DNA from 3 places in the Kitasatospora sp. NPDC048298 genome. Region 1 is predicted to be linked to each of the others. Evidence: riboswitches for the same ligand, from Rfam matches in the RefSeq annotation. Region 1 holds a riboswitch; each other region holds the start of a gene.
What was found. Region 1 has a riboswitch for cobalamin ahead of ACGF0D_RS20005 (CoA-acylating methylmalonate-semialdehyde dehydrogenase). Riboswitches for the same ligand answer to the same signal wherever they lie in the genome.
Positions count from the first base shown of each region.

Region 2: it holds a riboswitch for cobalamin, as region 1 does, so the genes downstream of both, ACGF0D_RS06605 (HoxN/HupN/NixA family nickel/cobalt transporter) here and ACGF0D_RS20005 (CoA-acylating methylmalonate-semialdehyde dehydrogenase) in region 1, are expected to answer to the same signal.
Region 3: it holds a riboswitch for cobalamin, as region 1 does, so the genes downstream of both, metE (5-methyltetrahydropteroyltriglutamate--homocysteine S-methyltransferase) here and ACGF0D_RS20005 (CoA-acylating methylmalonate-semialdehyde dehydrogenase) in region 1, are expected to answer to the same signal.

Region 1 covers NZ_JBICYZ010000025.1:96,178-106,291, reverse strand. Annotated here, with positions in the region: gene ACGF0D_RS20035 (hypothetical protein) at 182-580, opposite strand; gene ACGF0D_RS20030 (hypothetical protein) at 776-844, opposite strand; partial or broken gene ACGF0D_RS20025 (hypothetical protein) at 874-1,011, shown strand; gene ACGF0D_RS20020 (hypothetical protein) at 1,485-2,207, opposite strand; gene ACGF0D_RS20015 (peptidase) at 2,560-3,585, opposite strand; gene ACGF0D_RS20010 (hypothetical protein) at 3,590-4,090, opposite strand; cobalamin riboswitch at 4,442-4,633, shown strand; gene ACGF0D_RS20005 (CoA-acylating methylmalonate-semialdehyde dehydrogenase) at 4,845-6,344, shown strand; gene ACGF0D_RS20000 (acyl-CoA dehydrogenase family protein) at 6,353-7,495, shown strand; gene ACGF0D_RS19995 (enoyl-CoA hydratase/isomerase family protein) at 7,495-8,568, shown strand; gene mmsB (3-hydroxyisobutyrate dehydrogenase) at 8,565-9,449, shown strand; gene ACGF0D_RS19985 (enoyl-CoA hydratase) at 9,446-10,114, shown strand, end outside.
Region 2 covers NZ_JBICYZ010000005.1:199,974-210,087, reverse strand. Annotated here, with positions in the region: gene efp (elongation factor P) at 1-142, opposite strand, end outside; gene ACGF0D_RS06615 (M24 family metallopeptidase) at 219-1,325, opposite strand; gene rpmG (50S ribosomal protein L33) at 1,583-1,747, shown strand; gene ACGF0D_RS06605 (HoxN/HupN/NixA family nickel/cobalt transporter) at 1,826-2,941, opposite strand; cobalamin riboswitch at 2,970-3,184, opposite strand; gene ACGF0D_RS06600 (ArsR/SmtB family transcription factor) at 3,266-3,649, shown strand; gene ACGF0D_RS06595 (hypothetical protein) at 3,700-5,373, shown strand; gene ACGF0D_RS06590 (AAA family ATPase) at 5,381-7,390, opposite strand; gene ACGF0D_RS06585 (putative quinol monooxygenase) at 7,460-7,786, opposite strand; gene ACGF0D_RS06580 (Fpg/Nei family DNA glycosylase) at 8,007-8,816, opposite strand; gene ACGF0D_RS06575 (AAA family ATPase) at 8,897-9,769, opposite strand; gene aroQ (type II 3-dehydroquinate dehydratase) at 9,840-10,114, opposite strand, start outside.
Region 3 covers NZ_JBICYZ010000035.1:51,691-61,804, forward strand. Annotated here, with positions in the region: gene ACGF0D_RS24830 (SulP family inorganic anion transporter) at 1-943, shown strand, start outside; gene ACGF0D_RS24835 (zinc ribbon domain-containing protein YjdM) at 997-1,353, shown strand; gene ACGF0D_RS24840 (MFS transporter) at 1,514-2,977, shown strand; gene ACGF0D_RS24845 (MarR family winged helix-turn-helix transcriptional regulator) at 2,977-3,429, shown strand; gene cobF (precorrin-6A synthase (deacetylating)) at 3,508-4,266, opposite strand; gene ACGF0D_RS24855 (acyl-CoA thioesterase) at 4,764-5,234, shown strand; cobalamin riboswitch at 5,307-5,534, shown strand; gene metE (5-methyltetrahydropteroyltriglutamate--homocysteine S-methyltransferase) at 5,691-8,006, shown strand; gene ACGF0D_RS24865 (SDR family oxidoreductase) at 8,105-8,959, opposite strand; gene ACGF0D_RS24870 (MarR family winged helix-turn-helix transcriptional regulator) at 9,029-9,448, shown strand; gene ACGF0D_RS24875 (ABC transporter substrate-binding protein) at 9,559-10,114, opposite strand, start outside.

The DNA of each region.
Region 1 (10,114 bases):
GGGCGCTCGCCTCCACGGGCACCGCCCCCTTGTCACAGCACTGTCCTGCCAGCGGAAATCCCGGGAGCCCGGATTCCGCACAACCGGCGCGAACCAGTCCCGCACTGGCCGAAAGATGGATGACGGAATTCCGGCTCCATCTTTTTCCTCACACGGCACTTCAGGCCCGGGAAAAGCGAATTCACCCTGCGACACCACCGGTTTTGCCGCCGATTCGATAGCGCTGACCGGCCTGCGGCAGCGGCGATCCACGTCGCCGGCGATCCACGGAAGCTTCCGGTTTCCCGGGGCGGGTCCGCTCGGCCCACGCGGCCACCGGCGGCCCTGCCGCGCCGACGACCGCGAAGAGGGCGCCGAGGAGCAGCCACCCGGTATGGCCGAGCGCGAGAACCGCCCCGGTGAGGATCACCGGGGCGAGGGCCTGGCCCGCTCCGAAGCCGATGCCGGCCAGGCCCTGGTACTGCCCCTGGGCGTGGTCGGGTGCGAGGCCGAAACCGAACGCGAAGCCGGCCTTCGCACGACCGGCAGTCGTGGATGTAGCCCATTCCGTACCGCCCAACGGAACGCGCACTGCGGGCATGCACCGGTTCTCACCCGATCGTTCCGGGCGGTGCCGGGCGGGCGATGGCCACCCACGTCCGTCGCGATCTCCGGATCGCGCTTTCGGTGTCCCGGATCTCGTCCTGGCGCATGCCCGGACGAGATCCGGGACACCGTCGATCGCGGGGGCATTGCGGTGTTGTCCGTCGAATGTTCGGCTGATTCGGCTGTCCGCTCAGCCGGTCTCGGCCACGCAGGCGAGATCCGGCACCGGTCGCTCCCCAGTGGTCAGGAACGTGGTCACCGCGTTGTCGCCGCACTTGTTCTTGGCGAACCCAGATCAGCGCCGCGTCCCAGCCCGCGATCGTCGCCCTGATGCTCGAACAGCTCGGCGCCCGGCCCGGCCAGCGCGTCTTCGAGGCCGGAGCCGGGACCGGAGTCAACGCCGCCTACCTGGTCACCATCGTCGGCTTGGCGGTCGCCCTGGCCGACGCTGCCGCCGTGTTCGAGGAGTCCGCGTTCGACCTGGGTACGTCCGGAGGCGACCGCTTGAGTCCCATACTCGAACAGCGCCGCCATCGGACGCCGGCAACCTCATCGCCGGCCCCAACTGGACTTTCCAGGCGAACACTTGGGAAGGCGACTGTCTTCGAGGTCGAGCAGCGCGGCCGGTGGGGTACGCGCGAGGCGGGTCAGAACTCGCGGCCGATCAGCGGGACCTGCTGGCGGCGAGCTGGTGGCCGCGCGGGCGGCGGCCGCCTCCAAGCCCCGGGTGCCGAGGGCCCACCGCTTCCAGCAGGGCCCGAGCGCCCGGGGCTTTCGCCGCACGGGGCGCCCGCGTCCCGCCCCGCACGGGACGCCACCGGCGAGGCTGAGTAGCGCTCCGCGACCACCGCGGGGACGGAGGACCGGCACGCCTTCCGCTACGCCCACGCGGGCTGAGTTCAGGGGTCGTGGCGATCGCAGTGGTCATGACCCCCGTCGTGCCCGTCGCCGTCGTGCCCGTCACCGTGGTGCTCGTGGTGCTCGTAGTGCTTGATCGTGGTGAGGTCGTTGGCGGTGTGGATGGTGGCGTCACCGCCTCCGGTGACGGTAGCGGTGTTGGTGACCTGCGCAGGGGCGTCGCAGGAGACGTCGACCTTCAGGGTGATGGGCGGGTAGCTCTGCCCGGCAGGCAGGACGTCGCTGCGGGTACAGGTGAGGGTGGCCAGAATGCAGTGCCATCCCTTCCCGGTGATCCGGTCGGCCCGAAGACCTGCGGGGAGGGTGTCGTGAACGGTGACCGTGGTGCCATCGGTCGGGCCGACCGCTGTGGCGTTACCCACAGTAATGGTGTAAACGCCGTCCTCGCCCCGGACGAAGTGGTCCGCGTGACTCTTGGCGATGGTCAGGGAGGGGCCGAGTACCGTGAATGTGAGGCCGGTACTGCCGGTGCCGGCAGCGCTCTCGGTGCCGCCGCGGTCAGTGGTGGCGCTGCCACTGGATTCGGTGAGGCCGGTGGCGGCGGTGTCGATCACCGGCACCGTGCGGCCGTTGACCTGGGCGACGGAGGCGCGCTGAGCCGTGGCCGTCCAGACTGTGGCCAGGACGATCGCCAGGACGGCCAACCCGGCCATCATGACCGCCGCCGGCTTGCGGACCCGTACCCTCAGCCACCGTCGAAACATGCCGCCCATTCCTCCCGGGCCGCGGCTTGCTTCAGCCCGCCCTCTCCCATGCCTGAACACCGACATCTCCGCTTCCAAATCGCCGACAACAAGCCGTTACTGTTCGTGACCCGAATATCACTTTGCGCTTCGGTGAGTGCGCTCGCACATACAACACGGTGGTGATCGCGGCGAGCACACGAGACCCGACGGACAACCCGCCGAACACAGCGGGTGGGCCAGTGGTGCGCCGCAGAGCGCCGGCGAGGATGACGCCGGCGCGAAAGGAGCGGTGGCGCGCTCGATGACGACCCTCATGCGTCACCCACGGAGCGGATCAGCCGGACGCGGGGGCGGGGCTCGGTCGGAGTGGTCACCGGCGGCGCCGGAGGAACTTGAAGAGCAGAAGGCACAGGGCAGCGACGAGGGCCGAAAGCCCGGCGACCACAGGGGACGGGAAGTGCCCTTGCTGGGCGACCGACGCGGCGACCGCTCCAGTGCTACCGGGAGTCGTCGGGAAGGTGACGGTGGCGCGCGCGGTGTGCTCGACCAGGCCGCTCTTGAGCGTGAGCTCCACCGTCGACGAGCCGTCCGACAGCTGTGCGTCCAACGGGACGACCATCTCCGCAGCGTCACCCGGAGCCAGTGTGGTGCCCGTCCTGGCCGGGAACGGTCCGGCGCGCAGTCCGCCCGACCCGTCGAAGACGGAGAGTGCCCCGCCGATGTCCAGGGCGCGGCCCCCCGTGTTGTGGATCCGGGCGCGAACCTCCCCCCGCCCGTCGCGGGCTCGGGCCGGATGGAGCCGCTCGATCTCGAAGTCCGAGGGTGGCTCACCACCGGGACCGACGTCGATGTACATGCGGACGCCCACCCGGCCCTGGAACGTCACATTGTGCGAGCGGTCCGTGGGGGTGTCCGTCTGTGCCCAGATGACGCCGTATCGCTCCCCGGCGGCGGCGTCCCCGGGCACCCGGATGGTGGCGCGTACTCGCACCGTTTCGGAGGCCGCCAGCTCAAGGTCCGCCGTGTCGAGTGACGTCCAGCCGGTCAGCTCGTTGGGGGTGCGCTCCGGCGCGAAGGTGAACTCACCCTTCGCGATGGTGGCCGCCGCGGCGTAGACGTTGACGTGCATCGGCGTGGACGACTCGTTGGTGACCTCCACCCGCCGCTCGATGGTCGAGCCGGGCGCGACGTGGTCGACGATGTAGGCGTGCGCCCTGGGATCCGCACGGCGGCTTTCCGGAGCGTCGAGCAGCTTGATACCGATGGTCTTCCCCGCGGCCGGGTCCCGGGGGGAGGACAACCCGGGTGCCGCATGCCCCGCTGCCGGCATCACCCCGGCCGCCTGTACGAGGGCCAGCGCCAGCAGCAGAACCCCGCACCGGCGCGCGCCCTTCATTCCATCAGGCAACGGACTGGGTCAGCGTTCCGGTGTAGATCCCGCCGACGGCGCTGGGGGGCACGTTGACGGAGATTGTCGGGTTCCAGGACGCGGTGTTGTCTCCGACACCAGCGCTCCCGGTGAGCACCGTCTGCGCGCTGTTGCTCAGCGTCACGTTCGTTGGAGTGGCGGTAATGGTACCGGTCGTCGTCACCGTCCCGACCGTGTAGGTGGCGTCGGTGGCGGCGATCGTCGTCACACCGTTTGTGAAGTCCGTCTCCGCTGCGGTCACCGTCCAGGAGGCCGAGACGAGGGCGCGATCGTCGGTGACGGTACAGGGCCCGATCGGCGCGCTGATGACGGTGCCGGGCGCTCCCGAGCCGAGGTTGGCACTGGCCGGTACCGTCAGCGTCAACGCGCCGGACGTGACGGCGAACGTGACTGTGGTGCTGGGGTCGGCCGCCGCGACGGCGAGGCCCGGCTGGACCGCGACGAGAGTCACGGCTGCGGCCGCGATGGACATGATTCGTGCAAGCACAATTGCTCCCGAAGTAGCTGCCCGCCAACGGACACTGGCAGACGTGGCGTCAGGGAATCGGGCGCGGCCCTGTTCACGCAAGCCGACGCGCGCCACACTCCGCCACACGAATGACCCCGTTTCAGCCGGATCGAAGCCCAGCCCGCGACACGCGGGGTGCGGTGCGGGCCGTTCCGTACGGTCTCCTTCGACGGCCGCGGCTCGGCACGCCGGGACCGCCGCGCCCTCACCCCCCACCAAAGCCGGGAGCGCACGGCCGGCCGGGCCCGCTCGGTGGCGCAGGATCGGCGGGCCTCAGGGCGGGCACAACGCGCAGACGGCGCCCTCTGGACTTACTAGGACGTCCAACTATATGGTCGACGGCAGGTCCGCGGTGTCAGGGAAGCCGGTGTGAGTCCGGCACGGTCCCGCCACTGTGACCGGGGAGTTCGTCCTCGTGAGGGACGGCCACTGGCAGCCAGCCGGGAAGGCCTGAGGGCGTGCGGTGATCCGGGAGTCAGGATACCGGCCGCGGGTGATCCGTGTTTTCCACGAGGATGGAGACGACACGCATGACTCCGGGCTGCTCCCGTTCCACTGCTCCTGGCTGTCCTGTGCCGACGACTGCCGGGGCCCAACCGCTCTGACGGTTCGTCATGCCACCGCCACCGTGACGTCGCGCGGCCGCATCACCGTGCGCCCGCCCGTCGGCGGCGGCCTCCATTCCTCCTCTCCCCGACCCTGTCGAGAGTAGGAACCGATGGTCCGTGAACTGACCCACTTCGTCGGCGGCAAGCGCGTCGCCGGGACGTCCGGCCGCTTCGGCGACGTGTACGACCCCAACACCGGCCGGGTGCAGGCCCGGGTGCCGCTGGCCGACCGCGCCGAGGTCGAGGCGGTGATCGCCGACGCCGCGCAGGCCCAGCCCGCGTGGGCGGCCTGGAACCCGCAGCGGCGGGCGCGGGTGCTGCTGCGCTTCCTGCAACTGGTCGAGCAGGAGAAGGAGGAACTGGCCCGGCTGCTGTCCGCCGAGCACGGCAAGACCGTGGCCGACGCCCACGGCGACATCCAACGCGGCCTGGAGGTCGTGGAGTTCGCCGCCGGGATCCCGCACCTGCTGAAGGGCGAGTTCAGCGACAACGCCGGCACCGGCATCGACGTCTACTCGATGCGCCAGCCGCTCGGCGTCGTCGCCGGCATCACGCCGTTCAACTTCCCCGCGATGATCCCACTCTGGAAGGCCGCACCCGCGCTGGCCTGCGGCAACGCCTTCGTCCTCAAGCCCTCCGAGCGCGACCCCTCGGTGCCGCTGCGGCTGGCCGAGCTGTTCCTGGAGGCCGGGCTGCCGCCGGGCGTGCTCAACGTGGTCAACGGCGGCAAGGAGGCCGTGGACACCCTGCTGGAGGACCCGCGGGTCGAGGCGCTCGGTTTCGTCGGCTCCACGCCGATCGCCCAGTACGTGTACGCGACCGCCGCTGCGCACGGGAAGCGGGCGCAGTGCTTCGGCGGCGCCAAGAACCACATGATCGTGATGCCGGACGCCGACCTCGACCAGGCCGCCGACGCGCTGGTCGGCGCCGGCTACGGCTCGGCCGGGGAACGCTGCATGGCGATCTCGGTCGCCGTACCGGTGGGCGAGGAGACCGCGGACGCCCTGGTGGCGAAGCTGGTCGAGCGGATCGCCGGGCTCAAGATCGGCCGCTCGGACGACCCGGCGGCGGACTTCGGCCCGCTGGTGGGCCGCGACGCGCTGGACCGCGTCCGCGACCACCTGGACCTCGGCGTCCGGGAGGGCGCCGAACTCGTCGTGGACGGAAGGGACTTCCGCCTCCCCGGCCACGAGGACGGCTACTTCCTCGGCGCCTCCCTGTTCGACCGGGTCACCCCGGACATGCGGATCTACCAGGAGGAGATCTTCGGCCCGGTGCTCACCGTCGTCCGCGCCGCCGACTACGAGGAGGCGCTGCGGCTGCCCAGCGAGCACCAGTACGGCAACGGCGTGGCCATCTACACCCGGGACGGCGACACCGCCCGTGACTTCACCCGCCGGGTGAACACCGGCATGGTCGGCGTCAACGTGCCCATCCCGGTCCCGATCGCCTACCACACCTTCGGCGGCTGGAAGCGCTCCGCCTTCGGCGACCTCAACCAGCACGGGCCGGACTCGATCCGCTTCTACACCCGCACCCGCACCGTCACCTCGCGCTGGCCCTCCGGGGTCAAGGAGGGCGCGAGCTTCACCATGCCGACGATGGGCTGAGGCGGGCCGTGCACACGCAACTGACCGACGATCAACTCGCCATCGTCGAGACGACCCGGACCTTCGCCCGCGAGCACCTCGCACCGAACGCCGTCGAGTGGGACCAGGCCAAGCACTTCCCGGTGGACGTGCTGCGCAAGGCGGCGGAGGTCGGCCTGGCCGGCGTCTACGTCGGCGAGGAGTCCGGCGGATCCGGGCTCACCCGCGCCGACGGCGTGCTCGTCTTCGAGGCGCTGGCGACCGGCTGCCCCTCGATCGCCGCCTACCTGTCCATCCACAACATGGTCGCCTGGATGATCGACCGCTACGGCGACGACGCCCAGCGCGCCCGGTGGCTGGCTGGTCTCTGCACGATGGAGACCCCCGCCAGCTACTGCCTCACCGAGCCGGGCGCCGGCTCGGACGCCGCCGCGCTCACCACCCGGGCCCGCCGGGACGGGGACGCCTGGGTGCTCGACGGCGTCAAGCAGTTCATCTCCGGCGCCGGCGCCTCCGAGGTCTACCTGGTGATGGCCCGCACCGGCGGCCCGGGGGCCGACGGGGTGTCCGCCTTCGTCGTCCAACGGGACGACCCCGGCGTCTCGTTCGGGCCGAACGAGCGGAAGATGGGCTGGAACGCCCAGCCCACCCGGCAGGTGCTCCTCGACGGGGTGCGCCTGCCCGCCGACCGCCTGCTCGGCGCGGAGGGCGAGGGCTTCCGGATCGCCATGAGCGGGCTGAACGGGGGCCGGCTCGGCATCGCCGCCTGCTCGCTCGGCGGCGCGCAGGACGCCCTGGAGCGCGCCACCGGCTACCTGGCGGACCGCGAGGCGTTCGGCGCCCGGCTCCTGCACTCCCAGGCCCTGCAGTTCCGACTCGCCGACATGGCGACGGAGTTGGAGGCGGCCAGGGCGCTGGTATGGCGGGCGGCGGCCGCCCTGGACCGGGGCGATCCCCGGGCGCCCCAGCTGTGCGCGATGGCCAAGCGCTACGCCACCGACACCGGCTTCGAGGTCGCCAACCAGGCCCTCCAACTGCACGGCGGCTACGGCTACCTGGCCGAGTACGGCATCGAGAAGATCGTCCGCGACCTGCGGGTGCACCAGATCCTGGAAGGGACCAACGAGATCATGCGCGTCATCGTCGCCCGCGGCCTGACCGGAGCCGCGTGATGACCCCGAACGACACCGCGGAGGTCCTCGTCCAGCGGGAGGGCCGGGCCGGGCTGATCGTCCTCAACCGGCCGGCGGCCCTGAACGCCCTCACCCACGGCATGGTGCGGCGGATCGCGCAGGCCCTGGACACCTGGGAGGAGGACGACCGGGTCGACACCGTCGTCGTCACCGGCGCCGGTGAACGGGCCTTCTGCGCGGGCGGCGACATCGTCGCCATCCACCGCGCCGCCACCGGCGGGGACCGGGGCGCCGTCGAGGAGTTCTGGCGCGACGAGTACCGCCTCAACGCCCGGATCGCCCGCTACCCCAAGCCCTACGTGGCGCTCATGAGCGGCATCGTGATGGGCGGCGGCGTCGGCGTCTCCGCCCACGGCAGCGTCCGCATCGTCACCGGGACGACCCGCGTGGCCATGCCGGAGGCGGGCATCGGCTTCGTCCCCGATGTCGGCGGCACGTACCTGCTCGCCCTCGCTCCGGGCGAGTTGGGCACCCACCTGGCCCTGACCGCCGGTTCCGTCGGTGCCGCGGACGCGCTGCTCTGTGGGCTCGCCGACCACTTCGTTCCCACGGAGAAGGTCCCGGCGCTGCTCGACGACCTCGCCGAGCTGCCCGTGCACGACGCCCTCGAACGGCACGTCGGACCGGCGCCGGCCGGTGTGCTGGACGGACAGCGCGGATGGATCGACCGGTGCTACGCGGCCGGCACCGTCGAGGAGATCCTCGACCGGCTGCGGGACAGCGGTGAACCGGAGGCGAAGAAGGCCGTCGACCGGATCACCGCCAACTCGCCCACCGCCGTGAAGGCCACGCTGGCCGCGTTGCGACGGGCCCGCGCCCTCGGCCCGCTGGAGGCCGTCCTGGACCAGGAGTACCGCACCTCCTGCGCGGCCCTGGCCACCGGCGACCTCGCCGAGGGCATCCGGGCCCAGGTGATCGACAAGGACCGTTCGCCGCGGTGGAGCCCGGCGGCGCTGGGCGCCGTCGAACCCGCCGCTGTGGCCCGCTACTTCGCCCCGCTCGGCGAGCGCGAACTCGGCCTCGCCGCCACCACACCCCTGGAGCGCTGGTGACCCTCGACATCGGATTCATCGGACTGGGCAACATGGGCGGCCCGATGGCCGCCAACCTCGTCAAGGCCGGCCACCGGGTGACCGGCTACGACCTCGCGGCGGACGCCCGTGAGCGGGCGGCGGGCCACGGGATCGCCGTCGCCGAGTCGGCGGAGCGGGCGGTGGCCGGGGCCGAGGTGGTCATCACCATGCTGCCGACCGGCCGGCACGTGCTGGAGGCCTACGAGGGCCTGACCGCCGCCGCGCGCGAGGCGCTGTTCGTGGACTGCTCCACCATCGCCGTCGGGGACGCCCGGATCGCCGCCGACCTGGCCCGCACGACCGGGCACCGGGCCGTCGACGCGCCGGTGTCCGGTGGTGTGCCCGGCGCCGAGGCCGCGAGCCTGACCTTCATGGTCGGCGCGGAGGACGCCGACTTCGGCGAGGCCGAACCGTTGCTGGCCGCGATGGGCCGCCGGGTCGTGCACTGCGGCGCCTCCGGGGCGGGGCAGGCCGCGAAGATCTGCAACAACATGATCCTCGGCGTCTCGATGATCGCGGTCAGCGAGGCCTTCGTCCTCGGGGAGAGCCTCGGGCTCAGCCACGAGGCGCTGTTCGACGTGGCCTCCGCCGCCTCCGGGCAGTGCTGGGCGCTCACGTCCAACTGCCCCGTCCCCGGGCCCGTCCCCACCAGCCCGGCGAACCGCGACTACGCGGCCGGGTTCGCCGCCGCCCTGATGGCCAAGGACCTCGGACTGGCCGCCGGGGCGGCCGATTCCGCCGGCCTGCCCACCGAACTCGGGCGCAGGGCAGCGCAGTTGTACGCCGACTTCGCGGCGGCCGACGGCGCCGGGCTGGACTTCTCCGCCATCATCACCACCCTCGGGAAGGGCACCGCATGACCTACGAGACGATCCTGGTCGAGCGCAAGGGCCGGGTCGGGCTGATCACCCTCGACCGCCCGAAGGCGCTCAACGCGCTCAACACCCTCCTGATGAACGAAGTCGTCGCCGCGGCAACGGACTTCGACCGTGACCCGGACATCGGCTGTCTGGTGGTCACCGGTTCGGAGAAGGCGTTCGCGGCCGGCGCCGACATCAAGGAGATGCAGTCCCTGGAGTTCGTCGACGCCTACCTCGGCGACTGGTTCGCGGCCTGGGACCGGTTCGCCGCGCTGCGCAAGCCCGTCGTGGCGGCCGTCGCCGGCTACGCGCTGGGCGGCGGCTGCGAGCTGGCGATGCTGTGCGACGTCCTGCTCGCGGCGGACACCGCGAAGTTCGGGCAGCCGGAGATCAAGCTCGGCGTCATCCCCGGCATCGGCGGCTCGCAGCGACTGACCCGCGCGGTCGGCAAGGCCAAGGCCATGGAACTGTGCCTGACCGGCCGGGTGATGGGCGCCGAGGAGGCCGAGCGGGCCGGCCTGGTCTCCCGGATCGTCCCGGCCGACCAGCTGCTCACCGAGGCGCTGGCCACCGCCGAAACCATCGCGGCGATGTCCGCCCCGGCGGCGATCATGCTCAAGGAAAGCGTCAACCGCTCGTACGAGACCACCCTCGCCGAAGGCGTC
Region 2 (10,114 bases), on a different contig from region 1:
CCGTCAGGACCTCCTTGAGCTTGGTACGCACGAAGGCCGGGCCCTTGCCGGGCTTGACGTGCTGGAACTCGACGACGGACCAGAGCTTGCCGCCCTCCAGCTTGAGGACCATGCCGTTCTTGAGATCGTTCGTGGAAGCCACGGGCGCACTTACTCCTGGATATAGCTGTCAAGGAACCAAGGGGTGCGTCCTGCCGCCCACGGCCCGGGGGCCGCGGTCACAGGGCGAGGAGCTCCTTGGTGGTGATGGTGAGCAGCTCGGGCCCGCCCTCTTCGAGGGGGCGCACGACGAGCGTGTCCTCGATCCGGACCCCGCCCTTGCCCGGGAGGTGGACCCCTGGGCCGACGGTGACCGGTACGCGGCTGTCCAGTTTACCCATGTCCGCCGGACCGAGTCGCGGGGCCTCCCGGATCTCCAGCCCGATGCCGTGGCCCACCGGGTGCGGGGAGGCCTCGGTGTGGCCGGCCGCCTCCAGGACCTGCCGGGCCGCCCGGTCGGGTACGCACTGCTCCACCCCTGGTCCGAGCGCCTCCCGCCCGGCCCGCTGGGCCCGGAAGACCAGCCGGTGCAGCTCCACCTGCCAGGGCGCGGGAGCGGCGCCGATCACGAAGGTACGGGCGGTGGAGACGCCGTAGCCGCGGTACTGGGCGCCCATCACCACGGTCAGGAAGTCGCCCTCCTCCACCCGGCGGTCGGTCGGCTGGTGGGCGGCCTGGCCGGAGTGGCTGCCGGTGCCGACCGAGACCGGGAAGGCCGCCCGGTCGGCGCCGTGGTCGATCATCCGGCGCTCCAGCTCCATCGCCAGGTGCCGCTCGGTGCGGCCGACCAGGATCGACTCCAGCAGCTCGCCGAGCGCCTGGTCGGCGATCTCGGCGGCGATCCGCAGGTCGGCGATCTCGTGCTCGTCCTTGACCACCCGCAGCCGCTCCACGGTCTGGCCGAGGTCCACCAGCCGTGCCCCCTCGGTCAGGCCGCCGACCGCCCGGTGCCGGCTGACGGTCAGGTCGTGCTCCTCCACCGCCAGACCCGCCACCCCCGAGCGCATGGCGACCGACGCGGCGGCCAGCGCGGTGTCCGACCCGGCCGCCACCGGCAGCCGGGTGACGTCCGGGGCGATCAGGTGCTCGCCGGTGTCGTCCGGCGGCAGGTCGTCCGGCAGTGCGAGCAGGGCCCGCTCTCTGGTCAGCAGCAGACTCGCCCCGCAGGGCGCGCAGCCCGTCAGGTACCGCACGTTCGCCGCACGGGTGATCAGCGCCGCGTCGGCCCCGGCCGCACTGCAGTGCTCCCTCACCCGCTCCCGCCGCCCCGCGTACGCATCCGCCATGCGTCGAGCCTACGAACCCCCGGCCCGAACCGCCCGCCGAGCGCCCCCGACAGAACCCCCGGTGCCCCTTGCGCGCCCCCGCGCGACCGCGCCGCGCTCCCCGCTCCCCCACCCGCCGCGTCCTTCGGCGGCGACCCGGCGTCCGGGAATGGGCAGGGTGCGGCCCACGTTCCCATCCACTGGAAACGACTTCCATTTCGGCGCCCGGTCCCGGTCCGACACCCGGGGCCGGACCCCTCAGGCCCCAGGAGGACCCGATGGCCCGCAGCGAACTGCGCCCGGTGATCAAGCTCCGCTCCACCGCCGGCACCGGCTTCACGTACGTGACCCGCAAGAACCGCCGCAACGACCCGGACCGGATGGTCCTGCGCAAGTACGACCCGGCCGCCGGCCGGCACGTCGACTTCCGCGAGGAGCGCTGACCCCGCACACGCCGAACGGCGCCTCCCCGGGTTCGGGGTGGCGCCGTTCCACGTACTCGGAGGCCGGCGGCCGCCCGGTCACGGACTGTCGGGCGTCCAGCGCTTCTCGACCCGGGCGAGCTTCCAGTACCCGATCGCGATCGCCCAGACGACCACGAACAGCCCGGCGATGGCGTAGCCGACGTTGTCCAGTGAGATGTCCGCGATGAACCCGGTGACCGGGTCGGTCAGGTCGAGCTTCTCGTGCAGCACCCCGACCAGCTCGATGGTGCCGATGATGAAGGCCACCGCGATCGACAGACCGGTGATGGTCAGGTTGTAGTACACCTTCCGCACCGGGTTGGCGAAGGCCCACTGGTACGCGAAGTTCATGAACGTCCCGTCCAGGGTGTCGAACAGGCTCATCCCGGCCGCGAACAGCAGCGGCAGGCAGACGATCGCGTACCACGGCAGCCCGGAGGCCGCACCCGAGCCGGCCATCACCATCAGGGTGACCTCGGTCGCGGTGTCGAAGCCCAGGCCCAGCACCATGCCCACCGGGAACATCTGCCCCGGCCGGGTGATCGAACGGGTCGCCCGGTTCAGCACCCGGGCCATGAAGCCGCGCGAGTCGAGGTGCGCCTCCAGCTCCTTCTCGTCGAACTGCCCGGCCCGCATCGAGCGGAACACCTTGAGGATGCCGAGCAGCGCCGCCAGGTTGAGCGCGCCGATCAGGTAGAGGAAGGCGCCGGAGGCCGTCGTGCCGACCATGCCCAGCCACTTGTGGGTGGCCGACTCGTCGTCCATCAGCGTGTTCGCCAGCTGCGCGCCGCCCGCCACCAGGGCGGCCATCAGCACCACCATCGAGGAGTGCCCGAGGGCGAACCAGAAGCCCACCGAGACCGGCCGCTTGCCGTCCGCCATCAGCTTGCGGGTGGTGTTGTCGATCACCGCGATGTGGTCGGCGTCGAAGGCGTGCCGCATGCCGAGGGTGTACGCGGTGATACCCAGGCCCACCCCGAAGACCTGGGTGCCGACCGTGTACCGCTCGGGTGCGACCAGGAAGATCAGCGTGCCGAAGGCCACCACGTGCATGGCCACGATCACCGCCATCAGCGCGGCCGTACGGACGGTGTCCTCGCGCCGCCATCTGAAGGTGGGCAGCGCGGCGGGGCCGGGTTCGGTCCCGGCGGAAACGGTTTCGGGCAGGGTCATGCGGATCACGCTCCAGCACCTCGTGGAAAACCTCGTGAGATGCCGTGGCCGGTCTCCTGGCTGACGGGAACACCCGCACCCGCCTTCCCAGGCGCACGAGGCGCCCAGTGGCTTCATGGGTGCGGACGACGCTCCTCCGTGGACGGAGGAGCGGCCCGATCACAGTGGCGAGGGCCGCTCCGGGCTGGGACCCCTGAGGGTCCGTCACCGGTCTTCCCGAGCACCACGGCGGGGAACACCGTAGGGCCCCGCCCCGACCCGTGCAAGGCTGCGCACCTGCGCAGGTGTCCAGGATCACAGGCCCCCGCCTGCGAGAATGTCCGCATGCATCTCGTACCGGAGGACCGCGCGGGCCACCGCACCATCGACGGACACCGGGTCTGCGAGGCCATCGCCGCGATCGGCGAGCCCGCGCACGTCCGGTCCTGGGCCGAGCGGTTCTCCCTGCTCGCGGACCCCGGCCGGCTCGCCCTGCTGCTCGCCCTCCACCGGGCCGGCCCGCTCGCCGTCAGCGATCTCGCGGTCGCCACCGGCATGCGTGACCCGGCCGTCTCCCAGGCCCTGCGGCTGCTCCGCACGGCCGGCGTGGTCACCGGCGACCGGGACGGACGAGTGGTGCGCTACCGGCTCGTGGACGAGGCCATGCGCCCCCTGCTCAACGAGTGCGCCGCCGCCGAGCACCACGAGCCCAGCGCGGCCGCGGGCTGACCCGCCCTCGGAACCGCGCCGCGGCCCGACCGGATGAGTACGATCATGGTGTGCCGTCCCACCCCCACGCCTGGCCCGCCGACCGCTGGAACACCCGACCGGTCAGGGCCCGCGTGCTGGCGGTCGCCCGCACCCTCACCTCGGCCACCCGGGTCCTGGACGTCCTCACCCTGCTGAGCCCGGACGGCATCGAGCGCTACTTCACCGTCAACCCCGGCTCCGCCTTCGCCGACCGCGCCCTGGACGAGTACCTGCACGGCCTGTCCGGCTTCACCGTGCTGGACTGGGAGGACGCCGTCCGCCGCCGCTTCGACCTCGCCGTCGCGTGCGCCGTCCACTCCTCCATGCACCGCCTGGACGCCCGCCTCGTCGTCCTCCCGCACGGCGCCGGCTACAACCGCCTGGTCACCGAGTCCACCGGCGACACGGTCAGCGCCGCCGGCCTGTCCCGCAACGAACTCACCCACCACGGACGGGTGTTCGTCGACGTCCTGGGCCTCTCCCACCCCGAGCAGCTGGACCGGCTGCGGGACTCCTGCCCCGAGGCGCTGGACGTCGCCCAGGTCGTCGGCGACCCGTGCTTCGACCGGATGCTCGGCAGCCGGCGCTCCCGCGACGGCTACCGCGCCGCGCTCGGCGCCGTCGGCGGCCGACGGCTCGTCGTCGTCAGCTCCACCTGGAGCGAGCACTCGTTATTCGGCCGCCACCCCGACCTGCCCCAGCGGCTGGTCCGCCGACTGCCCGCCGACGAGTACACGGTGGCCGTCGTCCTGCACCCCAACGTGTGGAGCCGGCACGACCCCGAGGCGCTGCTCGCCGCCGCCTGCCGGATGGGCCTGCGCCTGATCCCGCCCCACCAGGGCTGGCAGGCCGCGCTCGTCGCCGCCGACTGCGTGATCGGCGACCACGGCTCGGTCACCGTCTACGGCGCCGCCCTGGACCACCGCACCCTGCTCGTCGCCACCGGCGCCGCCGAACTCGACCCGCGCTCCCCCAGCTACGCCTTCGGCCAGGCCGCGCCCGTCCTCGACCCCGACGGGGACCTCACCGCCCAGCTCGAACTGGCCCTGGCCCGGGACCCGGCCGACCTGAGCGACATCACCGACCGGTCGCTCGCCCACCGCGGCGAGTCCGCCCGCCTGCTGCGCCCGCTGCTCTACTCCTTCCTGAAGGAGCTGGACGAACCCCGGGACGAACCGGCCCTGCCGCCCTACCCCAAGCCCGTCCCGCACCCCGCCACCACCGAGGGGCCCACCGCGTACGACGTCGAGGGCCGGAGCGAGGGCACCGACGTCAGCCTCCGGCGCTACCCCTTCGATCCGGACGACCACACCCCGCGCGGCTTCCACGCCCTCACCGACGACCACCCCGGCGACGCCCTGCGCTACACCGCCGAGGTCCTCGCCCGCACCGAGGTGCACGCCGAACTCCCCGCCGCCCGCTGGCTCGCCGACACCGCCGCCGAACTCCCCGGCCTCGCCGTCGCGGTGGCCGCCCTCGGCCCGGCCCGCCACCTGCTCCGGCTGCGCACCGGCCTGCTGCTGGAGGCCCGCGCCGAACCGGACTGGAACCGCCCCGACCCGGCGATCGACCCGCTGCTGCTCGGCTCCGCCGTGGCCTGCTGGCTCGCCGAGGGCGGCGCCCCGGCCGCCCTCCCCGACCACGGGCTCACCGTCCGCACCGGCGAGCAGCACACCCGGGTGTCGTTCCGTACCGGTCCCTGAGGCGCGTCTAGCCCTGCAGCTCCCGCAGCCGCGCACGGCTGCGCTCGGCCAGTTCCTCGTCGCCCTGCTCCTCGGCGAGGGAGGCGAGCAGGGTGTGGGCCTGCGCCTCCTTCGCGTACTGGCTCCGGTGCCTGGCCCGCCGGGCGCAGTCCTGGGCCTGGGCGAGGGCGAGGTCCAGCTGCCCCAGCGCCCGGTGGGCCCGGGCCCGGACCAGCGGCAGCTTCATCAACATGTCGACGTCCTGCGTCCGCTCGGCCTGATCAGTGGCCCCGGCCAGCACGGTCAGCGCCTCCTCCGCGCGCCCGTCCGCGATCAGCGCCTGCGCCAGGTTGTAGCTCTGGACGATCTCGCCGTGCTCGTCGCCCCGGTTCTCCGCGAGGGCCAGGGTGAACCGCTCCACCGCGTCGCCGGGACGGCCGTCGGCCAGGCAGAGCAAACCGTCCGTCTCGTAGAGCACCCCCAGCACCTGCCGGTCGGCCACCAGCGGCACCTGCTCCGTGGCGAGCGCCAACTGCTCGGCGGCGAGCCGGAATTCCTTCCGCTCGTGGTGGGCCCGGGCCAGCTGGTTGCGCATCCGGACCACGGCGGCGGGCTGGTTGTCCCACTGCGCCGACTCGATGCCGATCCGGTGGGTGGCGATCCAGTCCTGGTAGAGCTTGCGGTCGTGGTACAGCAACCAGAGCGACTCGCAGAGCCGCCACACCTCGCCGTGCCACCCCTGCTCGGCCGCCGACTCCACCACCGCGCGGAAGTTGGCGCGCTCGGCGTACAGCCACTCCAACGCGGCGGTGTCGGAGGGGAAGCGGGGCAGCTCGTCACCGCTCGGGTCCTGGAGGCGGAGCCGTTTCGCGGCCATCGCACGGTCGGCGACCGATGCCCGGCCCCGGTAGTACGCCACGACAGCGGCGAGGAAGACCCCGCGGTCGGGCAGCTCCTGGGTCCGGCCGTAGGCGTGCAGCCGCACCACGTCGTGGGCCCGGTAGCGGTTCTCACCCTCGTCGTCGTCCACCACCTCGTCCAGCAGGTGGACGTCACGCAGTTCCGCGATCGCCCGCTCGGCCCGCTCGACGCCGACCGCGCGCGCCAGTTCGGCGGACACGAAGGGGCCGGGGTGTACGCCGATCAGGTGATAGAGCGCCCGGCCCCGCGCCGAAAGCCGCTCGTAGACCAGGTCGTAGGTCGCGCCGAGATCGCTCCCCTCGTCCTCCAGCATCGCCAGCCCGCCTTCCCGGTCCTGCAGTTCGGCCACCACCCGGCCGACCGGCAGGCTGTCCCGGTCCAGCAGTTGGCTCCCGACCGCGTTCAGCGCGAGCGGCAGCCCGCCGCACAGCTCGACCAGCTCCGCCAGTTCCCCGTCGGTGCCCCGCCCGGAGCCCACCCAGCCTCGCACCAGTTCGGCGCCCGCCGTCGCGCTCAGCGGCCCGAGCCGGCGCACCTCGGCACCGTCCGTCCGCAGCGCGGGCAACCGCCGCCGGCTCGCGACCACCACCAGTCCACTGGACGGGAGCAGCGCGCGGACCTCCGCGGCGTGCTCGACGTTGTCCAGGAAGAACAGGCACCGGCGCTCGGCGGTGGCGGTGCGGAACGCCGTGAACCGCTCGGCCTCCACGACCGGGGGCTCGGCACCGAGGGCGCGCAGGAAGCCGGCCAGCAACTCGGGCAGGTCCACCCCGCCATGGTGCCGGTAGGCCTTCAGGTCGGCGTAGAGGTCCCCGCCCGGGAAGTGCTCCCGGTGGTCCCTGGCAAACTTGGCGATCAGCTCGGTCTTGCCGACCCCGCCGAGGCCGGTGAACACCACGACCCCGAGCCCGTCCTCCTCGACCCGGCCCAAAGCCCGGGTCAGCGCGGCGAGTTCCGGCTCCCGGTTGACGAAGGGACCGCGCGGCGGGCGGATCTGACGTGGCCTCGGCAGCGGCTCCCGATCGTGGAAGTGCACCGATCCGATGGTCTCGGCCTGCACCACGTGGCCGCCCACCGTGGCATCCGACACGGTGTTGGACACCTCGCGCCGCTCCATCCGCCTGCTCCCTCCGACCGGCCGGGCCCCAGCCTACGGGCTGGGCACCCGACCGGAGGGAGCTTCAGGTCACCGGGGGGTGATCTCGCCCATCTCCGCCCAGCCGTCCATGCCGGGGATCTCGGTCGAGACGATCCGCGGCTTGGCGGCCACCGCGTACGACAGCTCCTCCATGGCCTTGGTGAAGTGCGCCGACTCCACGTGTGCCTTGCCCGCGTCGCCGTCGCGGAACGCCTCGACCAGGACGAACTCGTTGGGGTCGTCGACGCTGCGGGACCACTCGAAGAAGAGGTTGCCGGGCTCCTGGCGGGTGGCCTGGGTGAACTCGTCGACCAGGCTCAGCCAGTCGTCGGCGCGCTCCGGGCGGACCGGGAACTTGACCGTAATGAAGATCATGGAGCTTCCTTTCGTTCCACGTTCACACGTGGCCGTACGGACAGGGGCACGCGGCTCGGCGCGCGCGACACCCATCGTCGCAGGTCAGCGGGGCCGCCTACGACACGGGGCGGCACGCTTCACGAGGCAGCACGCGTCCCGGTGCGGCACGCGTCCCGGTGCGGCACGCGTCCCGGTGCGGCACGCGTCCCGGTGCGGCACGCGTCCCGGCCGGTTCCGCTCACGCCGCCTGGCAGGTCGGGCACCAGAACAGGTTGCGGGCGGCGTGCTCCTCCGTCCGCACGTCGGTGCCGCAGACCAGGCAGGGCATGGCGGCCCGCCGGTAGACGTACACCTCGCCACCGTGGTCGTCCACCCGGGGCGCGCGGCCCATCGCCTCGGGGGTGTGCTCGGGACGGACGGTGTCGATCCGCCCGGCGGTGGCGCCCTCCCGCATCAGGGCGACCAGGTCGGCCCAGACCGCGTCCCACTCCCGGCGGGTGAGCTCGCGCCCGGCCCGGTGCGGGGCGATGCCGTGACGGAACAGCACCTCGGCCCGGTAGACGTTGCCCACTCCGGCCAGCACCTTCTGGTCCATCAGCAGCGCGGCGACGGTCGTGCGGCTGCCCGATATCCGGCGCCAGGCGGCCTCCGGGTCGGCGTCGGCGCGCAGCGGGTCGGGGCCCAGCCGGGCGGCGACGGCGGCCTTCTGCTCCTCGGTGACGAGCGCGCAGGTGTTGGGACCGCGCAGGTCGGCGTAGCCGTCCTCGTTCTCCAGCCGCAGCCGGACCAGCCCGACGGGCTCGGGCGCCGGGCCGGCGCCGAAGGTGAAGCCGCCGTAGAGGCCGAGGTGGACGTGCACCCAGGCGCCCTCCTCGAAGCCGAGGAAGAGGTGCTTGCCGGTGGCCTCCGTCGCGGTGAGCAGCTGCCCGTCGATCACCTTGGCCTCGTCGGCGAACCGGCCCTGAGGGCTGGAGACCCGCACCGAGCGGCCGCCGAAGGCCTTCCGGTTCTCGGTGGCCAGGCGGTGGATGATGTGGCCTTCGGGCACGGGCGTCAGCTCCTCCGGGTGCTGCGACTGGACCCGTCCATCATCGCAGCCGGCTCCGACAGGCCCCGCCGCGCCGCAGGTCAGCGGACCGGGATGCCCATCAGCCGGGCCAGGATGACGCGGTCCAGCTCGGCGGCCGTCCCGGCGACGTCCAGGTAGGAGTTGTCGATGATCGGCAGCCCGGAGTTGTACCAGCCGGCCATCCGCCCGTGGATGCGGGCCACCTCCTCGTCCCCGAGCCGGCGGTTGCCGCTGCGCCGGGCGTTGCGGTGCAGCACCGAGTCCAGGCTGGGCAGCAGCACGACCGGGATCATGCCGGGGCCGATGTGCCGCTTCCAGCCGCCGAGGCCGATCGCCGGGCGGTCCGGGAAGACGGCGTCGTCGATGATGCAGGAGATGCCGTTGGCCAGGTAGTTGCGGCAGGCGAAGCCGCAGGTGCGGCGGGCCAGCCGGTACTGCGCCTCGGAGGCGTTGTTCCAGCCGGACTGCGGGTTGGCGAAGCCGGACTGCACCCACTCGCGGACGTCGTCCAGGCTGATGTGCGCGGTCGGTCCCGGCCGCCGCTCGGCCCAGTGGCGGGCGACGGTGGTCTTGCCGGCTCCGGCCGGTCCGATCAGCAGGACGGCGATCGGACCGGTGGGCGCGTGCTGCTGCGGCGGGTGGGCGGGCAGTTGGACGGGTGCGCCGGACGGCAGCACGAAGTGCCCGGTGCCGCCGGCGGGCACCGGCGCGGTCGGCGCCGGTGCGGCCACGGGGGCCGGAGCCGGGTGGGCGGCGGGCCCGGGAGCGGCGGGGGCCGTGGGCGCCGGGTGGACCGGCGGCGCGGACGGCGGGGAGAGCGGCGCCCCCGACGACGTCCCCCGTGCACCGCCCCCCGGCGGCACCGGCGGAGCGACGGGACGCGGCGGGACCTGCCCGCCTCCGGTGTACTGCGTCACGGCACCTCCCCACACCTCTCAGCGTGGACACTACACGGCGGCCCGGCGGCGGGCACAGTCCGCCGCCGGGCCACCGCCCTTGCCCTCAGCGGGTGGTGAGCCGTTCGGCCAGTGCGCGCAGCGCGAGCTCGTACGAGCCGAGGCCGAATCCGGCGATGGTGCCGGAGGCCACCGCGGCGATCACCGAGGTGTGCCGGAAGGTCTCCCGGGCGTACGGGTTGGAGATGTGCACCTCGATCAGCGGCGCGGTGCGCTGGGCCGCGGCGTCCCGCATCGCGTACGAGTAGTGGGTGAACGCGCCGGGGTTGATCACCACCGGCACCTGCCCGTCGGCGGCCTCGTGCAGCCACTGCACCATCT
Region 3 (10,114 bases), on a different contig from region 1:
CCGCGAGCTGTTCGGCCAAGGGCTGGCGAACCTGGCGGCCCCGCTGTTCGGCGGCGTCGCCGCGACCGGCGCGATCGCCCGTACCGCCGTCAACGTGCGGTCGGGTGCCGCCTCCCGGCTCGCCGCCCTGGTGCACGCCGGGGTGCTCGCCGTGATCGTCTTCGCCGCCGCGCCGCTGGTCGCGGGGATCCCGCTGGCGGCGCTGGCCGGGGTGCTGATCGCCACCGCCGTCCGGATGGTCGAGGTCGGCTCGCTGCGGGCGCTGGCCCGCACCGGGCGCGGCGAGGCCGCCGTGCTGGCCCTGACGGCCGTCGCCACCCTGGCCTTCGACCTGGTCACCGCCGTGGTGGTCGGTGTGCTGGTCTCCGGCGCCCTGGCGCTCGCCGCCGTCGCCCGGGCGGCCCGGGTGGAACAGGTCCCGCTGCTCGCCGAGCCTCCCGAGGCCTCAGAACGGGAGGTGCCCGGGCCCCGGCCCGACCGCGGCGACCACGGCGAGGAGGAGCGGGCGCTGCTCGCCGAGCACATCGTCGCCTACCGGATCGACGGGCCGCTGCTGTTCGCGGCCGCCCACCGCTTCCTGCTCGAACTCACCGAGTCCGCCGAGGTCGAGGTCGCGATCCTGCGGATGTCGCGGGTCAGCGCGATCGACGCCAGCGGCGCGACCGTCCTCGGCGACGCCATCTCCGCGCTCCGACGGCGCGGCACCCTGGTGCTGGTCTCCGGCGTGCGGGACGAACACCACCGCCCGCTGGACGCCCTCGGCGTGCTGGACGGGCTGCGCGCCGACGGGCACGTCTTCGCCACGACCCCCGAGGCCATCGCCCACGCCCGCACCCACCTGCGCGAGCGGTCGGCCGCCGCCGACCACGACCGCACGGCCCCCGCCGACCGCGACCGCGCGGCCGCCGGTGCCGGTGCCCACCGGCGCCGGAACCCCCGCTGACCTCCTCACCCGTCCCGCAGGCCACCCCCGAACACCCTGGATAATCTGAACTCATGAGCGACAACCTCCCCCCGTGCCCGCAGTGCTCCAGCGAGTACACCTATGAGATGAACGCCCTCATGGTCTGCCCCGAGTGCGCCCACGAGTGGGTGCCCGGCGGTGGCGACCAGGCCGGAGCGCCGGCCGGCGAGCGTGTGATCAAGGACGCCGTCGGCAACGTGCTGAACGACGGCGACACCGTCACGGTGGTCAAGGCGCTCAAGGTCAAGGGCAGCGTCTCCGGCATCAAGGCCGGCACCAAGGTGCGCAACATCCGGCTGGTGGACGGTGTCGACGGGCATGACATCGACTGCCGGATCGAGGGCTTCGGTGCGATGCAGCTCAAGTCCAGCGTGGTCAAGAAGGCCTGACCCGCGCGCCTGAACGGCCGCGCCCCGCCGAGGAGATCGGCGGGGCGCGGCCGTTTCGTCGTCCGGGGGCCTCCGCAAGGGGCGGGGGTGGAGCCGTCGCCCGATTTAGTTATATGCTCACAATGATTACAACAACACAAATAATCAGGGAGCGTTCGTCATGCCCGATGCCGCTCGACCGCGGCCCTGGCTCGTGCTCGCCATCTGCTGCATGAGCCTGCTGATCGTCAGCCTCGACAACACCATCCTGAACGTGGCCCTGCCCGCCATCCGGCGCGACCTGGACACCTCGGTGTCCGGACTGCAATGGACGATCGACGCCTACACCCTGGTACTGGCGAGCCTGCTGATGCTCTCCGGCTCCACCGCCGACCGGATCGGCCGCCGCCGGGTGTTCCGGATCGGGCTGGTGGTGTTCACCGGGGCCTCCCTGCTGTGCAGCCTCGCCCCCGGGCTCGGCTGGCTGATCGCCGCCCGGATGCTGCAGGCGGTCGGCGGCTCGATGCTGAACCCCGTCGCCATGTCGATCATCAGCAACACCTTCACCGACTCCCGGCAGCGCGCCCGCGCCATCGGCGTCTGGAGCGCCGTGGTGGGCATCAGCATGGCCGCCGGGCCGATCATCGGCGGCGCGCTGGTCGAGTCGGCCGGCTGGCGGGCGATCTTCTGGATCAACGTCCCGATCGGCCTGGCCGCACTCTTCCTCACCACCCGCTACGTGCCGGAGTCGCGGGCGGCCCGCACCCGCCGGGTGGACCCGATCGGCCAGCTGCTGGTCATCGTGCTGCTCGCCGCCCTCACCTACGCGATCATCGAGTCGCCGGAGCGCGGCTGGACCTCACCCCTGGTGCTCGGCTGCGCCGCGGCCGCGCTGGCCGCCCTGCTGGGCCTGCTCTGGTACGAACCCCGGCGCACCGACCCGCTGATCGACCTGCGGTTCTTCCGCTCCGCACCGTTCTCCGGCGCCACCGTGATCGCGGTCGCCGCCTTCGCCGGCCTCGGCGGCTTCCTGTTCCTCAGCTCCCTGTACCTCCAGGACGTCCGGGGTGTCGACCCGCTGCACGCCGGGCTGTTCATGCTGCCGATGGCCGTCATGTCGCTGCTCACCGCGCCGCTGTCCGGCCGGATGGTGGCCACCCGGGGGCCGCGCACGCCGCTGCTGCTGGCCGGGACGACGCTCACCGCGAGCGCCGTGCTCCAGGCGGTCGGCTACTCCGAGCACCTGCCGACCGGGCTGCTGGTCGTCGCCTTCCTGCTCTTCGGCACCGGCTTCGGCCTGGTCAACGCGCCCATCACCAACACCGCCGTCTCCGGGATGCCCCGCTCGCAGGCCGGGGTGGCGGCGGCCGTGGCCTCCACCAGCCGGCAGGTCGGCCAGTCCCTGGGCGTCGCGGTGACCGGCGCCCTGATGGCCGGGACCGCCCTGGCGGACCCGGCGGCCTTCACCGGGGCCGCGCGGACGGCCTGGTGGATCATCGCCGGCTGCGGGGCGGCCGTGCTGGTCACCGGTACGCTCACTTCCGGCCGCTGGGCCCGGGCGACGGCCGAGCGCGCGGCGCGACGGCTCGCCGAGCAGGAGCCGGCCGAGGGAACCGAGGAGACGAAGGAGACGGTGGACGCCTGATGGAGCGCCTTGACACCGGCGGGCACCCCAAGGGGAGCGGGGCCGACGCCGCCACGGCGGCCCGGGTCTGGCAGGGGATGTACGCGCTCGTGCTGGAGCGCCACGACCGCCGCAAGACCGTCGCCGACGCCCTGGGCATGAGCTTCAGCCGGGTCAGGGCGCTGCGCCGGCTCGCCGCCGGCCCGATCACCCTGCGGGAGCTGGCCGAGCGGCTGACCGCCGACCCGCCGTACACCACCGTCATCGTGGACGACCTGGTGCGGCGGGGGCTCGCCGAACGCATCACCAACCCGGCCGACCGGCGCTCCAAGCTGGTCCACCTCACCGAGGAGGGCGAGGCGAAGGCGTCGCTCGCCACCGCGATCCTCAGCACCCCGCCGGACGCGCTGCTCGGGCTGCCGCCGGAGGACCTGCGCGCGCTCGACCGGGTACTGGCGAAGCTGCTGGACTGAGGCCGCGGCCGGCTCACCTCCTGACCCGGTCATCGGTCAGCGGTGAGCCGTCAGCCGCGTGCCGCGCCTCGCGTGCCGTCAGCCGTCCGAGCGCCGGAGCAGGTAGGTGTCCATGATCCAGCCCTTGCGCTCCCGGGCCCGCTCGCGCAGTTCACGGATCCGCGGGGCCGCCTCGGCGAGCGGCCCGGAGTCGAGCACCTCGTCGGGGGTGCCGAGGTAGGCGCCGTAGTGGATCTCCAGCCCCTCGGGGTCGATCTCGGTGAAGGCGGCCCGGCCGTCGAGCATCACCACCACGTCGTCCACCCCCTCGGGGAAGCCCTCCGCCAGGCGGCGGCCGGTGGTGATCTGCACCGGGCGGCCGACCCTGGTCAGCGTGGTGCGGTGCCGGGCGGCGAGCGCGGAGACGCTGCTGATGCCAGGGACGACCTGGTACTCGAACGGCGCGCCGCCCCGGGTGGACACGTCGTCCACCACGGCGATGACGCTGTCGTAGAGGGCCGGGTCGCCCCAGACCAGGAACGCGCCGCTCTCGCCCGGGCCGAGGTGCTCGGCGAGCAGCTGCTCGACCAGGTCGGCGCGGCGGACGCGCCAGTCGTCCACGGCGGCCGCGTGCGCCGGGGTCGTGCGGTCCCGCTCGGCGTCCGGCACCTCGACCACGCGGTGCCCGGGCCGTCCGTGCTCGGCCAGCATCCGGCGGCGCAGCGCGATCAGGTCCTGCCGTTCCTCGCTCTTGTCGAGGATGAAGAAGACGTCGGTACGACCGATCGCCTTGACCGCTTGCAGGGTGAGGTGGTCCGGGTCGCCCGCACCGATGCCGATGACGAAGATGTGCCGCATGGGGGACATTCTGCCGTCCGCCCCGGCGTACGGGCCCGGGGGCCGTACGTGGCCGACCGAAGCGGTGGGCGGTGGCTGTGAGCTGCGCGGATGGACGTAAGCTGGCGGGGCAGCTGGTTCGCCCCGCCCGCCGGGCGGGGTGTCGTCACGAGGGAACCCGGCGGGAGTCCGGGACCGCCCGCAGCGGCGAGCGGCAACGACCGCCGTCCTGTGCGCCGGGCCCGGCAACGGGTCCGGGGAGCGACGACCGGTGGGTGTCCGTCCCGGTTCGGCCGGGAGGGCGCGCCCACGAGTCCGAAGACCTGCCGCTGCCCGCGTGCCGTGGTGGCTCGCGGCCCACCACGACCCCGAGGGCGGGCCGATGGTGCGGGTGGGCCGTATACGGACGGCTGCCCGCTCCTCGGCGTGCCCGAGGTGCGCGACCTCACGAAGGAGAGTTCCGTGCAGCGGAACGCCGACCACGATTTCCACGGCGCCATGACGGGCGGGCCGTCGCTGTGACCAGTCCCGCTGTCCTCTCCCGCACCCCGGCCGACTCGGCGGTCACCCTCGCCCACATTATGAGCGACCACGACACCAACCTCTACGGTTCGGTGCACGGCGGCGTGATGATGAAGCTGATCGACGACGCGGCTGCCGCCGCCGCGGGTCGGCACGCCGGTGTTCCCGCGGTCACGGTCTCGGTCCGGGGGATGTCGTTCCTCGCGCCCGTCCGGGCGGGAGACCTCCTCACCGTCCGCGCCCGGGTCGGCCGCGTCGGGCGGACCTCGATGGACGTGTCGGTGGAGGTGACCTCGGAGCGGTGGAACCTCGCCGGGCCGGTGACCCGGGTGGCGACGGCGGAGCTGGTCTTCGTGGCGGTCGACTCGGACGGCAGGCCGCACCCGGTACCGGAGCTGGTCTCGGAGGGCGCCCGCGACGAGCAGCGCGCCGACCGCAACGGGCCGGAGCGCGAGTCGGTCGAGTAGCCGCCGCAGCCGCGGCGTCTCACCATGCAGACGGCTTTCGAGATTTCCGCCTCGACGGCGACGCTTTGCCCCTAAGCTGGCGACGCAGCTGGTTCGCCCCGTCCGCCAGGCGGGGTGTCGCAAGAGGGAACCCGGTGGGAATCCGGGACTGCCCCGCAGCGGTGAGTGGGAACGACCGCCGTCATACGCACTGGACCCGGGACGGGTCTGGGAAGCGACGGCCAGTAGGTGTCCGTCCCGGTTTCGGCCGGGTGGGCGTGCCCGCGAGTCCGAAGACCTGCCACTGCCCGTACGCGACCGTTCGCGTGCGGCCATCCGGTGACCTCGTGGGCGGGTCGGCGACCATACCAGGCGGAGCCGTGCACGGGTGCGGGTGTCCGTCCGGTTCGTCATCCCTTCGCGTCCTCGTGCCACCACCGGTGCACTTGAGGATTCAGGCTCGCGAAGGAGAGTCCCTTGACAGCGAAGTCCGCAGCCGCGGCGTCCGTGGCCACCGCGTACGGCTACCCCCGGCAGGGTCGTAACCGTGAACTGAAGAAGGCGATCGAGGGCTACTGGAAGGGCGCGGTCACGGCCGAGGCGCTGCTGTCGACCGCGGCCGACCTGCGCCGGACCAACTGGGCCCAGCTCGCCGAGGCGGGGGTCGGGGAGGTCCCGACCGGTGACTTCTCGTTCTACGACCACGTGCTGGACGCCAGCGTGGCGGTCGGCGCGATCCCGCCGCGGCACCGGGAGGCGGTCGACGCCGACCCGCTGGACGGGTACTTCGCGATGGCGCGCGGCAACCAGGACGTCGCGCCGCTGGAGATGACCAAGTGGTTCGACACCAACTACCACTACCTGGTACCGGAGTTGGGGCCGGACACGGTGTTCGCCGCGAACCCGGCCAAGGCGGTCGGCGAGTTCGAGGAGGCCCTCGCGCTCGGCCACACCGCCCGTCCGGTGCTGGTCGGCCCGGTGACCTACCTGCTGCTGGCCAAGCCGGCCCCCGGGGTGGCCGAGGACTTCCAGCCGATCACCCTGCTGGACCGGCTGCTGCCGGTCTACGCGGAGCTGCTCGCGGCGCTCAGGGCCGCGGGGGCCGAGTGGGTCCAGCTGGACGAGCCCGCGCTGGTCCAGGACCGGACCCCGGCCGAGCTGAACGCCGCCGCCCGGGCCTACCGCGAGCTCGGCGCCCTCACCGAGCGGCCCAAGCTGCTGGTCGCGAGCTACTTCGACCGGCTCGGTGAGGCGCTGTCGGTGCTGGCCAAGGCCCCGGTGGAGGGCCTGGCGCTGGACTTCACCGGCCCGGCCGCCGCCAACCTGGAGGACCTCGCCGCCGTCGGCGGCCTGCCCGGCAAGCGGCTGGTCGCCGGGGTGATCGACGGGCGCAACATCTGGATCAACGACCTGGAGAAGTCGCTGGCCACCCTGGCGACCCTGCTCGGGCTCGCCGGCACCGTCGACGTCGCACCGTCCTGCTCACTGCTGCACGTCCCGCTCGACGCCGCCGCCGAACGGGAGTTGGACCCGCAGATCGCCCGCTGGCTGGCCTTCGCCAAGCAGAAGGCCGGCGAGGCGGCGCTGCTCGCCCGCGGCCTGCGCGAGGGCACCGGCGCGATCACCGCCGAGCTCGCCGCCAACCGCGCCGACCTCGCCTCCCGCGCCAACTCCCCGATCACCCACGACCCGGCGGTGCGCGCCCGGGCCGCCGCCGTCACCGCCGACGACACCCGCCGGGCCCAGCCCTACCCGCGGCGGGCCGAGGCCCAGCGCGCCCGGCTCGGCCTGCCGCTGCTGCCGACCACCACCATCGGCTCCTTCCCGCAGACCACCGAACTACGCACCGCGCGCGCCGATCTGACGGCGGGTCGGATCGACGCGACCGCCTACCGGGAGCGGATGGAGGCCGAGGTCCGCGAGGTCATCGCCTACCAGGAGAAGGCCGGCCTGGACGTCCTGGTGCACGGCGAGCCCGAACGCAACGACATGGTCCAGTACTTCGCCGAGCAGCTCACCGGCTACCTCGCCACCCGGCACGGCTGGGTCCAGTCGTACGGCACCCGGTACGTACGCCCGCCGGTGCTGGCCGGGGACATCTCCCGCCCGCACCCGATGACCACCGACTGGTTCGGCTACGCGCAGAGCCTGACCGACCGCCCGGTCAAGGGCATGCTCACCGGCCCGGTCACCATGCTCGCCTGGTCCTTCGTCCGCGACGACCAGCCGCTCGCCGACACCGCCCGCCAGGTCGCCCTCGCCCTGCGCGACGAGGTCGGTGACCTGGAGGCGGCGGGCGCGGCCGTGGTGCAGGTGGACGAGCCGGCCCTGCGCGAGACCCTCCCGCTGCGGGCCGCCGCCCGCCCGGCGTACCTGGACTGGGCCACCGAGGCCTTCCGGCTGGCCACCTCCGGGGTGCGGGCCGACACCCAGATCCACACCCACATGTGCTACGCCGAGTTCGGCGCGATCATGACCGCGATCGACGACCTCGACGCGGACGTCATCTCGCTGGAGGCCACCCGCTCCCACATGGAGGTGGCCGGCGAACTCGCCGAGGCGGGCTACCCGCGCGAGGTGGGCCCCGGCGTGTGGGACATCCACTCGCCGCGCGTCCCCAGCACCGCGGAGGCGGTCTCCCTGCTGCGCGCCGGCCTGGCGGCGATCCCGGCGGAGCGGCTCTGGGTCAACCCGGACTGCGGGCTGAAGACCCGCGGCTGGCCGGAGACCCGGGCCTCGCTGGAGAGCCTGGTCGGCGCCGCCCGGACGCTGCGCGAGGAACTGGCCGGCTGACGGAGCAGTACGGCGGCGGGGTGGGCACGGCGACCCGTGGCGCTCACCCCCGGACCCGGGCCGCTACCTCCACCTCGTGGGCCCCGCGGCCCGGGTGATCACGGGTTGACCCAGCCGGCGGTCAGCGTCTGCACGGCCGAGCCGTCGAGGTCCTTGAGCTTCACCCCGGCGAAGGCCCGGGCGGCGTCGGAGGTGAGCAGCCGGAAGGCGGGGCGCTCGGCGTCGAGCAGGCCGAGGATCCGCTCGGCCGCGTCCTCGGCCGTCTGCGCGTTGGCGAAGGCGTTGCGGGTGCGGTCCAGGTAGTTGGCCAGGGCCGGCGCGTACGGGCCGGCCTGCTCGGCGGCGTCGTCCGTGAGGCCCACGTTGCTGACGAACTCGCTGGCCACCGCGCCCGGCTCGACCACGCTGACGGACACCCCGGCGGTGGCCGCGACCGGGGCGAGGGACTCCATGAAGCCCTCCACCGCGAACTTGGCGGCGCAGTACGCCTCGTTGAAGGGCTGGCCGACCACGCCGCCGACGCTGGTCACGGTCAGCACCCGGCCCCTGCTCGCCCGCAGCAGGGGCAGGGCGGCCTTGGTGACGTGCAGTACGCCGAAGAAGTTGACCTCCATGACGGCGCGGACGTCGTCGACGCTCTCCTGCTCCAGGGTGCCGACGTGGCCGGCGCCGGCGTTGTTGACCAGGGCGTCCAGCCGGTCGACGCCGGACAGGCAGGCCTCGACCGAGGCCGGGTCGGTGACGTCCAGCGCCCGGACGTCGACGGTGACCCCGGCCTGCTCGGCGGCGGCCAGCAGCGCGCCGGCCTTCGCGGTGTTCCGCATGGTGGCGATCACGTGCCAGCCGCCGCGGGCTGCGGCGACGGCGGTGGCCAGGCCGATGCCGGAGGAGGTACCGGTGATCAGGACGGTCTTGTTGCTCATCGCGCTGGACTCCATATGCTTATGGTTCATAACCAATATGATCCATAACTATGTGGCCCGATATTTCACTTTGTCAAGCACCTCGATACCCTGGTGGTCATGCCCCACCCATCGGATGACCTCACCCCGGAGATCGTCGGACTCTTCGCGGCCATCAACCGCCGCTACGGCCGGGAGTCCGAGGCGGCCGCGGCGGTCCACGAGCTGACCGCGCTGCAGGCCAAGGCGCTGCTCGCGGCCGAAGCGCCGGTCCCGACCCGCCGGATCGCCGAGAAGCTGCACGCGGAGCCGTCCAACGTGACGGTGATCATCGACCGGCTGGAGTCCCGCGGTCTGGTCGAGCGCAGCGTCGACCCCGCCGACCGCCGCGTGAAGCGGGTCGCCGCCACCGCCGCCGGGCGCGAGGTCGCCGCCGACCTGCGGGCCCGGATGCCCTTCACCGGAGACCCGCTGGCCCGGCTCGGCGCCGAGCAGCGGGAGTCCCTGCGCGAACTCCTGCGGCTGGTCCTGGAGGCATGACGGCAGCCCCCCGGACGGTTGTCCGGGGGGCTGCGGCCCTTCCCTCGGAACTCCTTCGGAATCCCTTCGGAAAATCTCGGGGGGGGGGGGGAATTCCCCGCCGGGTGGGGCTACTTCGCGCCGAAGGCCTTCTCGATGTCCTCGACGACCTTCTCCGCCGCGATCGGGCCGGAGCTGCTGCTCCACACCTGGCCGTCGACGCCCATGAGCTGGTTGGCGCCCACCGCCTTGAGGCGGGTGAAGGCCTCCTGCTTGCGGGCGGTCTCCAGGGCCTTCTCGCCGTCGGCGTTCAGGGTGGCGACGAACACCCGGTCGGCGTCGGCCTTGTTGAGGTTCTCCAGGGACAGCGGGTCCGAGTGGGGCTGGGCGCCCAGGTCGTCGGCGATCGGCATGGTGCCGGCGCCGGCCTTCTTCAGCAGGTCGCCGGGCATGTTGGTGGTGTTCATCACGATCGGCCCGTTGGGCATCCAGCGCATCACCACGGCGCTGCCGGTCCTGCCCTCGCCGGCCTTGGCGGCGCGCTTGTCCAGGGCGTCCAGCTTGGCCGTCAGGTCGTCCTTGTGGCCGAGCGCGTCGCCGTACACGGCGAGCACCGAGCGCCAGTCGCCGGCCTTGGGGACGATGGTCGGGGCGACCGCGGAGAGCTTCTCGTACTGGGACTTCTCG